Regions from separate parts of the Halobacillus shinanisalinarum genome, predicted to be linked through region 2. Evidence: a T-box and tRNA genes for the amino acid it is inferred to sense, from the RefSeq annotation. Region 2 holds a T-box; the other holds one or more tRNA genes.
The links. A T-box is a leader RNA that pairs with one kind of tRNA and senses whether it is charged. The one in region 2 lies ahead of trpS (tryptophan--tRNA ligase), so its partner is inferred to be a tRNA-Trp.

Region 1: it encodes a tRNA-Trp, which carries the amino acid that the T-box ahead of trpS (tryptophan--tRNA ligase) is inferred to sense. The anticodon was not compared.

Annotation. Positions count from the first base shown of each region.
Region 1 covers NZ_CP095074.1:3,982,052-3,988,189, reverse strand. The annotation lists gene MUO14_RS19770 (FUSC family protein) at 1-1,384, shown strand, start outside; gene MUO14_RS19765 (hypothetical protein) at 1,516-2,067, opposite strand; gene MUO14_RS19760 (hypothetical protein) at 2,244-2,702, opposite strand; gene MUO14_RS19755 (helix-turn-helix domain-containing protein) at 3,254-3,526, opposite strand; gene MUO14_RS19750 (hypothetical protein) at 3,681-3,818, opposite strand; tRNA gene MUO14_RS19745 (tRNA-Leu) at 4,284-4,365, opposite strand; tRNA gene MUO14_RS19740 (tRNA-Cys) at 4,367-4,440, opposite strand; tRNA gene MUO14_RS19735 (tRNA-Gly) at 4,485-4,559, opposite strand; tRNA gene MUO14_RS19730 (tRNA-Gln) at 4,566-4,640, opposite strand; tRNA gene MUO14_RS19725 (tRNA-His) at 4,658-4,733, opposite strand; tRNA gene MUO14_RS19720 (tRNA-Trp) at 4,748-4,818, opposite strand; tRNA gene MUO14_RS19715 (tRNA-Tyr) at 4,824-4,909, opposite strand; tRNA gene MUO14_RS19710 (tRNA-Thr) at 4,925-5,000, opposite strand; tRNA gene MUO14_RS19705 (tRNA-Phe) at 5,014-5,086, opposite strand; tRNA gene MUO14_RS19700 (tRNA-Asp) at 5,120-5,196, opposite strand; tRNA gene MUO14_RS19695 (tRNA-Met) at 5,202-5,278, opposite strand; tRNA gene MUO14_RS19690 (tRNA-Val) at 5,308-5,383, opposite strand; tRNA gene MUO14_RS19685 (tRNA-Glu) at 5,465-5,539, opposite strand; tRNA gene MUO14_RS19680 (tRNA-Ser) at 5,567-5,659, opposite strand; tRNA gene MUO14_RS19675 (tRNA-Asn) at 5,664-5,738, opposite strand; rRNA gene rrf (5S ribosomal RNA) at 5,750-5,863, opposite strand; rRNA gene MUO14_RS19665 (23S ribosomal RNA) at 5,999-6,138, opposite strand, start outside.
Region 2 covers NZ_CP095074.1:4,190,261-4,196,398, reverse strand. The annotation lists partial or broken gene MUO14_RS24885 (peptide ABC transporter substrate-binding protein) at 1-679, opposite strand, end outside; gene MUO14_RS20840 (DUF3899 domain-containing protein) at 1,136-1,504, shown strand; T-box leader at 1,752-2,007, shown strand; gene trpS (tryptophan--tRNA ligase) at 2,066-3,061, shown strand; gene MUO14_RS20830 (DUF3603 family protein) at 3,278-4,039, opposite strand; gene MUO14_RS20825 (YuzI family membrane protein) at 4,118-4,330, opposite strand; gene MUO14_RS20820 (LCP family protein) at 4,492-5,475, shown strand; partial or broken gene fabF (beta-ketoacyl-ACP synthase II) at 5,546-6,138, opposite strand, start outside.

The sequences.
Region 1 (6,138 bases), 210 kb from region 2:
ATCCTTGCACCAATTAAAGAAAGATGATGCATTCGAGGCAGATGAACTAAGAGAGTTGTTAATAAGGGTGATTACTTCTCTCCGTGAATCAGAAGTTCTAGCACAAAACTATGAGGAAGAAAACTTGGTGAAAGCCCAGAAAACATCAGATTCTTTACGTCAGATGATCAATGAGCTATTTTCGAAGCAAGATTCACACCCTGGAAGATGGCTCTACATCATACGTAGAATTGAATCGATCACTACACATGTGACAAACGGTGCGCTAGCCATACAACAATCCTTACACAAAGGACAACAATCGAAGGAAAATACGGAAGAAGATAGCAGCCAAGATGGAGACAATGAAGAAAAAGAAGAAGATCAAGGGTTAAAACCATCAACGAAAAAAGCCTATCAATCACTAATTGCCGGAACGATAGCGATCATTGTTGGTCATTTAATCTCACCTGTCCAGCCCTACTGGGTCCTGCTCACAACATTTATTGTGCAGCTCGGGACAGAGTCCGTTGGCCGAACCTACATGAAAGGCCTTCAACGTTCAGTGGGCACAGTCATTGGGGCTATGCTTGGATTTGTATTAGCTAAAGCCGTTTCAGGACACTCCGTATTGGAAATTATTCTTCTATTTGTTGTCATATTTTTAGCCTTTTATATATTTGCTGTCTCGTACACATTAATGAGTCTCTTTATTACCTTACTTATCGCCTTTATGTATGACCTTTTGCTGGGAGGGATAAGCTTCTCCTTATTAAGTGCCCGTGTCATTGATACCATCGCTGGTGCAGCGATCGCCTTAACCATTTCCGCGGTTATTTTTCCAACAAAAACGAAGGAAAAAGTATCGGAGGCTTTTACCGATTATCTTAATGAACTTAACTCATACGTTATCCAGTATATTCGAAGCTTCCGTGAAACCATGGATATAAAAGAGCTAGCCGATCACGCTTTTAAAATGGATGAAAAAGTTCAAGCCATTAAAGACGAATCAAAACCGATCCTCCAGCGTCCAGGGGCACTAAGACATCGGGAGCTCCCACGCTGGATAACCATTTTCACAGCCATAAACTATTATGCCAAACACTTAGTCGCATCATCCTATCAAAAGAACTTCACTTATCCTGATGAACTAGAGAAAGTCTTTCCGTCGATGGAAGATAAATTTAACCACAATATAGAAACATTAACCCATATGATTAAAACTGGTGAAGGTGCCGGTGTGATCTACAACATGGATAACGAGAGAAAGCACATCGAACGCTTCGCACCAGGACATAACGAGAACCAGGGGGACCTCATTCATCATCTTTACTATGTATGGCGGATAAACCAGTCCATTTTAATTTTAGGGAAAGAATTAGGTGCCGAAGAAAGGGATCGGTAAGAAAAACGAAAAAAGAACTGACGTCAAGTAAACGTCAGTTCTTTTTTATTTAAAAAAAATTAAAATTGCGATAACCACTGTTCCATTTTGCCCTCTTCATCAGCACTATGTAGAACATTACTAAAAGAGAGTTATTCCCCTCTTAACGTTTCAGTTACGTCCCAAACCTTGTCGTAACCATTATATGAATTTAAAGCTATATCAAGATCGTGAAACATACGATGAAGGTTTCTAACTGTACCTTTATCTTCACGTTCAAGAACTGAATTCGCAAGCCCTTCAATTTCTTGTAAATCGCTTTTTAAGGTTTCGGAAGTCACATTTGGCAGCAACTCTTCAACCTTTTTAAGAACCATTTCCGCTTTCGCTCGTTGATCGTTCCAACTTAAGTTTCCAATTCCACCAAAACCTGTTGTGTCATTATAAAAATCGTGGGTCGTGGAAACGAATTCGCCAACATCTTTGTTCTCCTTCCCAACTGTTGCTTGTGTTTGTTCGATCGTATTGGCTGAAACCTCCCCAGCTTTCGCCTCTTCCTGCGCCCCTTTCGTTTGGTTTGTATCGCTACTCGCTTCCTGTTGAAAAATTACATTTGCAACAATAAGGTAAACGAACACGCCAAGGACTAAAAACGCAACCGTTCCTAGTCCCCACATGATCTTCTTGAATAATGTATCAAACATAAAATCCCCTCGCTTTTCTTGTAACGTAATCGTAACATTGAAAGAAAATCATGTAAATTAATCCAGTAAAATATATATAATACATCATTAACAAGGAGTTCTTCATAACTGCTTCAACGGAGAAAAGATGTTTACTTTGACTCAACCCTATACCATATATAATGGGCCGTCATTAGTTAGCCATTCTCAATTTTACATACCCACTTATAGTAATATAAAACAATAAGTAATAAGAAAGGATTAACCAATACTGAATACCACAAATTCCACCACCCATGATTAAAATATCCCCACGGTTCAGGTAATAAGGTGATGGCTTCGTAAAATGTAATTCCTATGACCCAAAATAAAATGTAAAAAATACGTTTATACATTAATTGTCCAAATGGGTACCAGTTTAGAAAAATCATATTCACGGGAGGGATCAATATAAGTAATGCAGGGATTGATCGCCACTCTATAGATTTAGAAAAGTACCAATATCCTTGATACTTTGCATCAATATATATATCAACAATTATTTGAAATGCTATGGTAAACATCCATATATGAACAACTTGATTTTTAGTTAAACGATTATTTGTTCTAAATGCAAGAAAATTAAATACAAAGACCGCAATTATTAGCCCTAACATAATAAGGCTCCTTTTTAAAATAGCCTTCCACTCTATCCCTTAAATTAATCATTCGTTCTAGTAAAAGAACTTCCATAAATTAGTTGAAATTTTTAGGGAAGTTAGGTAATTATTTGGGGATTTAAAGTGATAAATCAAATATACAACTTTGTAAGGAATTTGAGGATAAACTTAAAACAGATTTAACGGAACAAGCTTAGGATTCTCCTAAGCAAAATTACTTGTCTTTATAATACTTAATTTAAATCAACTTAATACCTTTTATATCGTTGCTAATTGATTGGTGTGAGGTTCCTACCTATTATGGTGCGTCTATTTTTAGAACCACCCTATCCGTTCTAAAATTCTCATTTGGCTTTTGGTCTCCAACCATAAGGGTCATGTCTACTTCAAACCAACCTTGAACTGCTTGACCGCCACCTTGGCATTCTTTTGGTAGTAGTAGGTGGAGCGCTTGATGCCAACGATGTTCAGAACCTTCGTCATGGCATAGCCCTGAGCGATCCAGTAATCGGCTACTTCAATTTTTTCCGTGAATGAGGGCTTTTCTTTTACGAGATCCCCAGAACGTCGATTTCAAGATCCTTCTCACCCAGAAGTTTCTTTAAATGACCGATCTCTTCAGCCAGGTGTTTCGTGTCAATTGAATCTACTTGATCAAGAGACACATCCCCAAGTTTTCCTTTATGAAACTCCTGGCACCAATGATCTACCATATTAGCGCTTAGTTTATAAAGACGAGTGACTAGGCTTTTATTCGCGGTTTCTTCGGCTTCTTTGAAGACTTGTTGTTTGAGCGCTATCGTGTACTGATTGCGTTTCATTCAACTCATCCCCTTTCTATTTGTCAGAGTAGTAAGATTCCCACCCACTGTCCAACGTCAAAAAGGGACTTTTTAGAGAATTAAACTGCATTTATCTCATGATTAGTTTTGAATTATTGTACTTGTTAGCCAGGATATACCTCTGAATAACAACTTAAAAGGTAAGAGAAACAATTGGGGTATCCAAAGTATCCAAGACAGTATCAAATTCAATGCTTCTGATATATAATCGCCCCTCCTTAGCTTTTTTATCAGTCCTCTCCCTATTTCTTAAAACTTCATTAAACCCCATTTTTATACCCTCCCATACTATTCTTGAACCTTACGCTAACCTACTTCGTTTGTTAAATAATGATTACTAATATTCTAACATAAATTGTAAAACTCAATACCTTTTTCTTATGTAGGCTATCCCTAAATCAAAGAATACTGGGACGGTCTTAATTACATAAATCACAATATCATTAAATAAATTATCGCTTCATTGAATGATTCTGCATACGAATGAATTCGAACTTTTTCGGACAATGGATATTTCACGGTCATTAAGATTATTCTTACGTCTTGCCATAGCTTGCCTTCCTTCGGAGCTATTCGCACGATTAATACACATGATTAGAGACAATGGGTAAACACTAAAAATCTACGTATTTTAGCTAAAAAAGACAACAAAAAAAACGCTTCCCACAATGTGAGAAACGTTGATATTACAGTATATTCAAGACTAATTGACTTACTCTTAACGAAAATAAAATAATACCGGTGGTCGGGTTCGAACCGACACTCCGTGAGGAACACGATTTTGAGTCGTGCGCGTCTGCCAATTCCGCCACACCGGCATGGAGGCGGCAACCGGAATCGAACCGGTGATAGAGGAGTTGCAGTCCTCTGCCTTACCGCTTGGCTATGCCGCCGTTTTACATCCTATGCTAACCATCTCTTAGTTATGAATATAAAATGGAGCGGGAGACGGGATTCGAACCCGCGACCCCCACCTTGGCAAGGTGGTGTTCTACCACTGAACTACTCCCGCATCTGATGGCTGGGCCAGCTGGATTCGAACCAGCGCATGACGGTACCAAAAACCGTGGCCTTACCGCTTGGCTATGGCCCAACAGATTAATTTAAAAATGGGGCGACTAGTGGGATTTGAACCCACGCATGCCGGAACCACAATCCGGTGCGTTAACCCCTTCGCCATAGCCGCCATAATGTAAAAAGCAGGGGTAGTAGGAATTGAACCCACATTGGCGGTTTTGGAGACCGCAGTTTTACCATTAAACTATACCCCTATAAATGGTGGAGGGAGTAGGACTCGAACCTACGAACCCGATGGGAGCGGATTTACAGTCCGCCGCGTTTGGCCAACTTCGCTATCCCTCCATCACAATGACCAAATGGTGCCGGCCAGAGGACTTGAACCCCCAACCTACTGATTACAAATCAGTTGCTCTACCAGTTGAGCTAGGCCGGCTAGTGGAAAAAGGTGGCTCGGGACGGAATCGAACCGCCGACACACGGATTTTCAGTCCGTTGCTCTACCGACTGAGCTACCGAGCCAGATTTCTAATGATTTACGTGTATATGTAAACATGGCGGTCCGGACGGGACTCGAACCCGCGACCTCCTGCGTGACAGGCAGGCATTCTAACCAACTGAACTACCGGACCAAATTTGGTTGCGGGGACAGGATTTGAACCTGTGACCTCCGGGTTATGAGCCCGACGAGCTACCAGACTGCTCTACCCCGCGATAATGTGGAATTTCCACTAGAAAATAGATGGTGGAGGATGCAGGGCTCGAACCTGCGACCCCTTGCTTGTAAGGCAAGTGCTCTCCCAGCTGAGCTAATCCTCCAGCTATATAACTTACTAGATATGTAATGTATTAAGAAAATGATATATTTAATAATACTTTCACTAATAAGCTTTGGGAAGTTGGTGACCCGTACGGGATTCGAACCCGTGATACCGCCGTGAAAGGGCGGTGTCTTAACCACTTGACCAACGGGCCAATCGAAAACTTTCGTTATGTTCGATATGGCGGAGAGCGAGGGATTCGAACCCTCGAAACCGCGAAAACGGTTTACACGAATTCCAATCGTGCTCCTTCGGCCAGCTCGGACAGCTCTCCGTAATGGCTCCACCGGTAGGATTCGAACCTACGACCGATCGGTTAACAGCCGATTGCTCTACCACTGAGCTACGGTGGAATAATAATGAAACCTGGCAGCGTCCTACTCTCACGGGGATCGACCCGACTACCATCGGCGCTGAAGAGCTTAACTACTGTGTTCGGCATGGGAACAGGTGTGACCTCTTCGCCGTCGCCACCAGATCTCTTAATTCTCTTTTTTAAAGGACAAGATATATTATATTGCTCTTTAAAAGAAAAATCAAGGGTTTATGTAGAAGTTTTTGAAAACCCTCAAAACTGGATAAGACAGGCAAGACCAAACGATTCAATTTTGATATAGATAAGTCATCGATTGATTAGTATCCGTCAGCTTCACGTGTCACCACGCTTCGACCTCGGACCTATCGACCTCATCGTCTCTGAGGAATCTTACTTACTTGGCGTAAGGGGAAATCTCATCTCAAGGGGGGCTTCAT
Region 2 (6,138 bases):
GCGCTTTCTTGTTTGCCAGTATTTCATTTTCCTGGTTCATCTTAAGGAAGAATGTCGTTGGTTCTTCTTCCACCTTAAATTCTTCAGAGGACCGATACTCATCTACGAATTCTGAGGATAGATTCACACGGTCAACTTTCCCTGTTTGATATAAGTTAACGGCTGCTGCTGTTTCTTTTACAACACTTACGTTAATCTGATCAAGTTTAACCGCATCAGCATCCCAGTAATCTTCGTTTTTTTCCACTGTCCAACCTTCCCCATGATTCCATTCAGTCATGATAAAAGGTCCGTTTGAAAGCAATGCATCTGCTTCCATCGCGTAATTTTCACCTTGTTCTTTAACAAATTTCTCGTTAAGCGGCAGGAATGTCCCGAACGTCGTCATCGATTCGAAATAAGGTGTTGGCTGCTCTAACGTAACTTCAAAAGTATAATCATCAACAGCTTTTACTCCTAATTCATCAACAGACACTTCCCCTTTTGAAACAGCTGTAGCGTTTTTAATCACGCCCCCCATCATATAGGGACCGTACTCAGACCCTGTGTCTGGATCAACCGCCCGCTGCCAGGCAAAAACAAAGTCATGTGCCGTAACAGGGTCTCCATTAGACCATGTCGCATCATCGCGTAAATGAAAGGTCCATACTAATCCGTCATCACTTACCTCGTGCTCCATCGCAATTCCAGGCTCCGGCTCACCGCCTTCGCCAAGGCGATACAGTCCATCCTTTGTTGATCCTAACCACTGAGATGCCAGCGCATCTATCGTGAGTGATGAATCCATTGACGGAATTTCCGCTTTATCAATTAGATTAAGTACCTGTTTGCTGGATTTAGAACTTTCTCCATCACTATTGCCTTCAGAACTAGTTTCTGAATCTTCTCCACTACAGGCGGACAGAAAAATACTTAGAACTAATGTCAACGCTAGTACAAACCACTTTTTTCCTTTCATGTAATCATTCCTCCCTTTATTTTATGTACATTTTGCCAACGCTTTCAATTATACAAATTTTAGTACAACTTTGCACCCCCTGTAATTAAAATACATTTCAACCCTCGTATAAAGCATATATTTGAAATCAAAAACATGCTATAATATGTAAGAGTTTTTCAGAAAGGTGTGAACGAAATGGCCATTGTACGGAGCAAATGGACAATCGTTGTGTTGAATTTCTTCCTATGCGCACTGCTCTTTGTATTTTGGGCGCCAGCTCATGACCTCCTTAACTTCATCAATTTATTATTTTATATAGCTTACGTTTATTTATTTATCGGATTGATTTTATGGGTTGTTCGCGGTGGGTTCTTTGATGGAATCACTTACAGCATGAGAAGGTTCACAAACCGTATGTCAAAGAATAAGGACTACCTCGATGAATGGGAAGATAAACCTTTGCCATCTGAGATTGTGCATCGTTCATGGTCACGTTTCTTTATGTTTCAAGGGGTAATTTTGAGTATTGGGTTAGCCGCATTGCTTGCTGTATATTATAATTAAGGACTAGACTTGCAAAGGAAGAGAGACTCTTCTATAATTTTCTAAAAGCTACTTACTAGTGTGTGTTCGAAAAGTTGACGAATGGGAACGTCGACACTGGCACATCCCGTACGTCGCAAGAAGGTCGAGGGCGCGACAGTTTTTCCGACCACAGCGTATGCCTTTCCTACGTGAGGTCGGAAAAACCGAGCAACAAGAAATGCGCCGTTAATCATTTGAGGACTTTTTGAACTTCCTCTTATACATCTAAATCGCTATGATAAAGTGAAGTAATTTTATTCTATTGCTTACAAGAGAAACTGTGGTTGGCTGGGAGCAGTGAAGCGGAATAAAATGAAATTGGGGCTTTGGAGCAGATTTACGTAAATTCGGCGATAACGAACTTGAGCTGACTTTTCAAGAAAAGCGCTGGGGGCAATCTAAAAGACATTCTAGTCTTAGCGACTGAACTGAGCATTTTCAAAAAGTAATAAGGGTGGCACCGCGAAACATTCGTCCCTTCCATATAAATGGAAGGGACGAATGTTTTTTTATTTAAAATTTATTCAAGGGGTGAAGAAAATGAAAACTATTTTTTCTGGTATTCAACCTAGTGGTACATTAACATTAGGGAATTATTTAGGGGCATTAAAGCATTTTGTTGACTTGCAAAATGACTATAACTGTTATTTCTGCGTGGTAGATGAACACGCCATCACCGTGCCCCAAGACCGTCTTCAACTTAGAGAAAACATTCGATCCCTAGCGGCCTTGTACATCGCTTCAGGGATTGATGTAAGCAAATCAACATTGTTCATTCAATCTGAGGTGCCCGAGCATACGCAATTAGGATGGATGTTGCAATGTGTCAGTTATATCGGGGAACTCGAGAGAATGACACAATTCAAGGATAAATCCCAGGGAGGTAAAGAAGGGGTGACCTCTGGGCTGTTAACCTATCCTCCTCTCATGGCTGCAGACATTCTTTTGTATAAAACGGATATTGTACCTGTAGGAGAAGATCAGAAACAGCATCTGGAATTGACTAGAAATTTAGCCCAGCGATTTAACAATAAATATAATGATATCTTTACTGTACCAGAAGTCAGCATACCTAAAGTCGGGGCACGAATTATGTCACTTCAGGAACCAACTAACAAAATGAGTAAATCGGATGCTAACCAAAAAGCATTCATCTCCATGCTTGATGATGAAAAGAAAATTTTGAAGAAAGTCAAAAGCGCTGTGACAGATTCTGAGGGTGTCGTTAAATACGATAAGGAAAATAAACCAGGAGTAGCCAACTTGCTCACTATCTATTCTATTTGCTCCGGTATTTCTGTTGAGGATTTAGAGGAAAAATACCAGAATACTGGATATGGAGTATTCAAAGAGGATGTGGCCCAAGCTGTTATTGCAACTTTAAAGCCCATTCAAGAGCGATATGATCAACTCATCCAATCAGATGAATTAGACGATATGTTGGATCAGGGAGCCAATCATGCGAGCTTCCAAGCAAATAAGATGTTGAAAAAAGCCAAGAAAGCTATGGGCTTAGGACGTGTTAGGAAAAAGTAAGAAAGCAAGGCAAGTTTCCCATCTTTGAAGCGGAAAGTTCCTGCCCAAACTTGAGATCATTCTACCCTAATTCGTCATCATTTCACCAAAAACCGGAAAGTTTCTGACGAATTTTGAAAAGATTCTAACTAAAAGGTAGATGATTCTGACTAAATTCATGATGATTCCGCCCAAACACATCCATAGACTGACAAAAAGCCAGAATTGAGCTTAACCTCAATTCTGGCTTTTAATATGTTTGGCTGCCTTCTGGTTTTCCCCTTCCCAAATGGTTTCGAAAAAAGGCTGCCCTTTAATAAGCTTTCCGCATAATTCTTCATGGTGTACACTCCAGCCATGAGATGCACCATAGTACAGACGCTCCCATGCTTCTTCATTCGTTAATTCTTTTATAAAACGATATTCAGCAGGATTCCATTCTGTTAACCAATAACGAATTTCCTCTGGGTAATCCGAATGTTTCAACTCATCAAGAGCCATCATTAACAGTTGTTTCAATTGTCTTTCTCGTCTAGTTAATCCAGACATTTTTTTTGGTTCTAATGAAAGAATATGGTATTCTTTGGTTACTAGCTCATCCACTCTGTATGATGCTGGTTTTTTACCATGGACCATTTCAAATACAAGTCGTTCCTGTCGTGGAATTAATCTGCTTTTTTTAACAGGTAACGTGTAACCTAGTGTATCAAAAACAATTACATCCTGTCCGTTTGTCACAACAGCGGCGTATTCAATCGTATGTCGTTCTTGATTTTTCTTCATATAAGTTCTTTTTTGTACATCTTGCAGTAATGACATTGGTAAATCCTGTAAATCGTTTTGGATACATTCAAAAAGCTGGTCTTCAATAAGTAATAATGGAATTTGATCGACAATCTCTATTCCATCCTCTTTCCGCCACTCGTGGAACCTGCAAACATTATAACCATTCTCTTCTCCTTCAAACCAGTTAACCCATAAATCGTGCATATATAACATCTTGCACCCTCACTTTCTAACAGTGATCTCTTTAGGTTACATTATGACCAATACTGGCTTTTTTATTCTTTGAATCCATTATTTAGTAAAGGAATCATTCATTAATAAGATGGCAAAAGATATAAGCACGATCCCAATGGGGAATAAGTAGCATTCCGGACGGGACCTGATAAATAGTAAAAATTCTATCCAGGTTAATCCTGCGGGAATAAGGTTTAAGTAGGTAATCGTTACTGTTCCGCCTGCCACAGAGAATCCAAATCCTATTAAAAATAATAGCCACCGCACCATTGCTTGTCCTCCCGATCTTGTCCCTTTCTTTATTCTATGAAAACTTACCTGTGGACATGCTTTTCATTAATCGAGGATTTCATACATAATTCCCCTTTACTTACACCGAAAATACAGGTAAATTTAATGGAGGAGCTTTCAGGATAGAAAGGATGATATATATGACAGCTAAGCGCTCCGTGCGTAGACGAAAGAGGCGTTTACGTAAAAAGAGGCTGTTCGTAGCTGCGTTGCTTTTAATTTTCATTATTACCCTTGGTTATTCAGGTTATCAATATATGATGGGGAAACAAGAGTCCCTAGGAAAGGTATCTGGGGAAGATGGTGAAGTTCAACTAGATGAAATCTCTAGTAAATATAAAGATGAATTTAAAGGGGTTGACAATCATGATGGGAAAACAAACGTTTTGCTATTGGGTGTTGACCAGCGCGGCAGTGAGACTCCACGTTCAGACACGATTATGATCGCACAATATGATCCCGAGAACGAAAGTGCTAAACTCGTCTCGATTATGAGAGATACGTTCGTTAATATTCCAGGTCATGGATACAACAAGATTAATGCAGCATTTGCCTTTGGCGGACCTGAACTATTACGCCAAACCATTGCTGAGAACTTCGGTATTAAAACAGAATACTACTCAATTATTGATTTTACTGGATTTACACATATTGTGAATACATTAGCTCCAAGTGGTGTAAAAGTTGATGTGGAGAAAGACATGCAGTATAAAGGTGGAAAAGACACCAACATTAACTTGCAAGCAGGTACGCAAAGGCTAAACGGTGATGAACTTCTCGGTTACGCACGATACCGCAGTGACTCAAGAGGCGACTTTGCCCGTGTAGAAAGACAACAAAAAGTTATTAAACTGTTAAAGGATGAACTTCTATCGTTTAGTGGTGTGTTGAAAGCTCCTCGTCTAATTGGAACGATTCAGCCTTATGTTGATACGAATATGGGAAATGCCAAAATCTTAACACTTGGAAAAGACTTTATCTTAAACCCTCCTAAAGATATTGAGACACTGAGTGTTCCTACAGATGATAATGTACAGAGTCTGCGTAAACCCTACCCTATTGGGCTAGTATTATCGCACGACGAACAGGAAACAGCACAAACAATTCAAGAATTTCTAAAATAAAACAAGGCAAGCTCCCAGAAAATACGAAACACAAAATAAAATCCCGATGCCGGAGCGGCATCGGGATTTTTTAATCATGATACTTTTGAAAAATTAGTGAAGCATTATGACCACCAAAGCCTAGAGAATTACTCATCACGATGTTTAACGCCTTTTCCCTCGCTTCATTGGGTACATAGTCCAAGTCACAATCAGGATCAGGTGTCTCATAATTGATTGTTGGCGGCATGATTCCCTCATTAATAGCTTTTAAGGAAATAATCGCTTCGATCGCACCTGCAGCTCCTAACAAGTGTCCTGTCATGGATTTGGTTGATGAGATCGCCAAGCTATAGGCATGGTCACTAAACACAGACTTAGCTGCAATCGTTTCAAATTTGTCATTAAGATCTGTTGATGTACCATGTGCATTTACATAATCGACCTGCTCAGGCTCAATGCCAGCATCGCTCAGTGCTTGATTCATTGCTCGAGATGCCCCTCCCCTTCTGGTGCTGGGGAAGTAATATGGTGAGCATCACCAGTTGAACCGTAGCCTGTCAATTCACCGTATATTTTTGCTCCACGTTTTTTAGCTGATTCAAGTGTCTCGAGGACAAGAATGCCTGCTCCTTCACCCATTACGAACCCGTCTCTGTTCTGGTCAAACGGTCGACTCGCTGT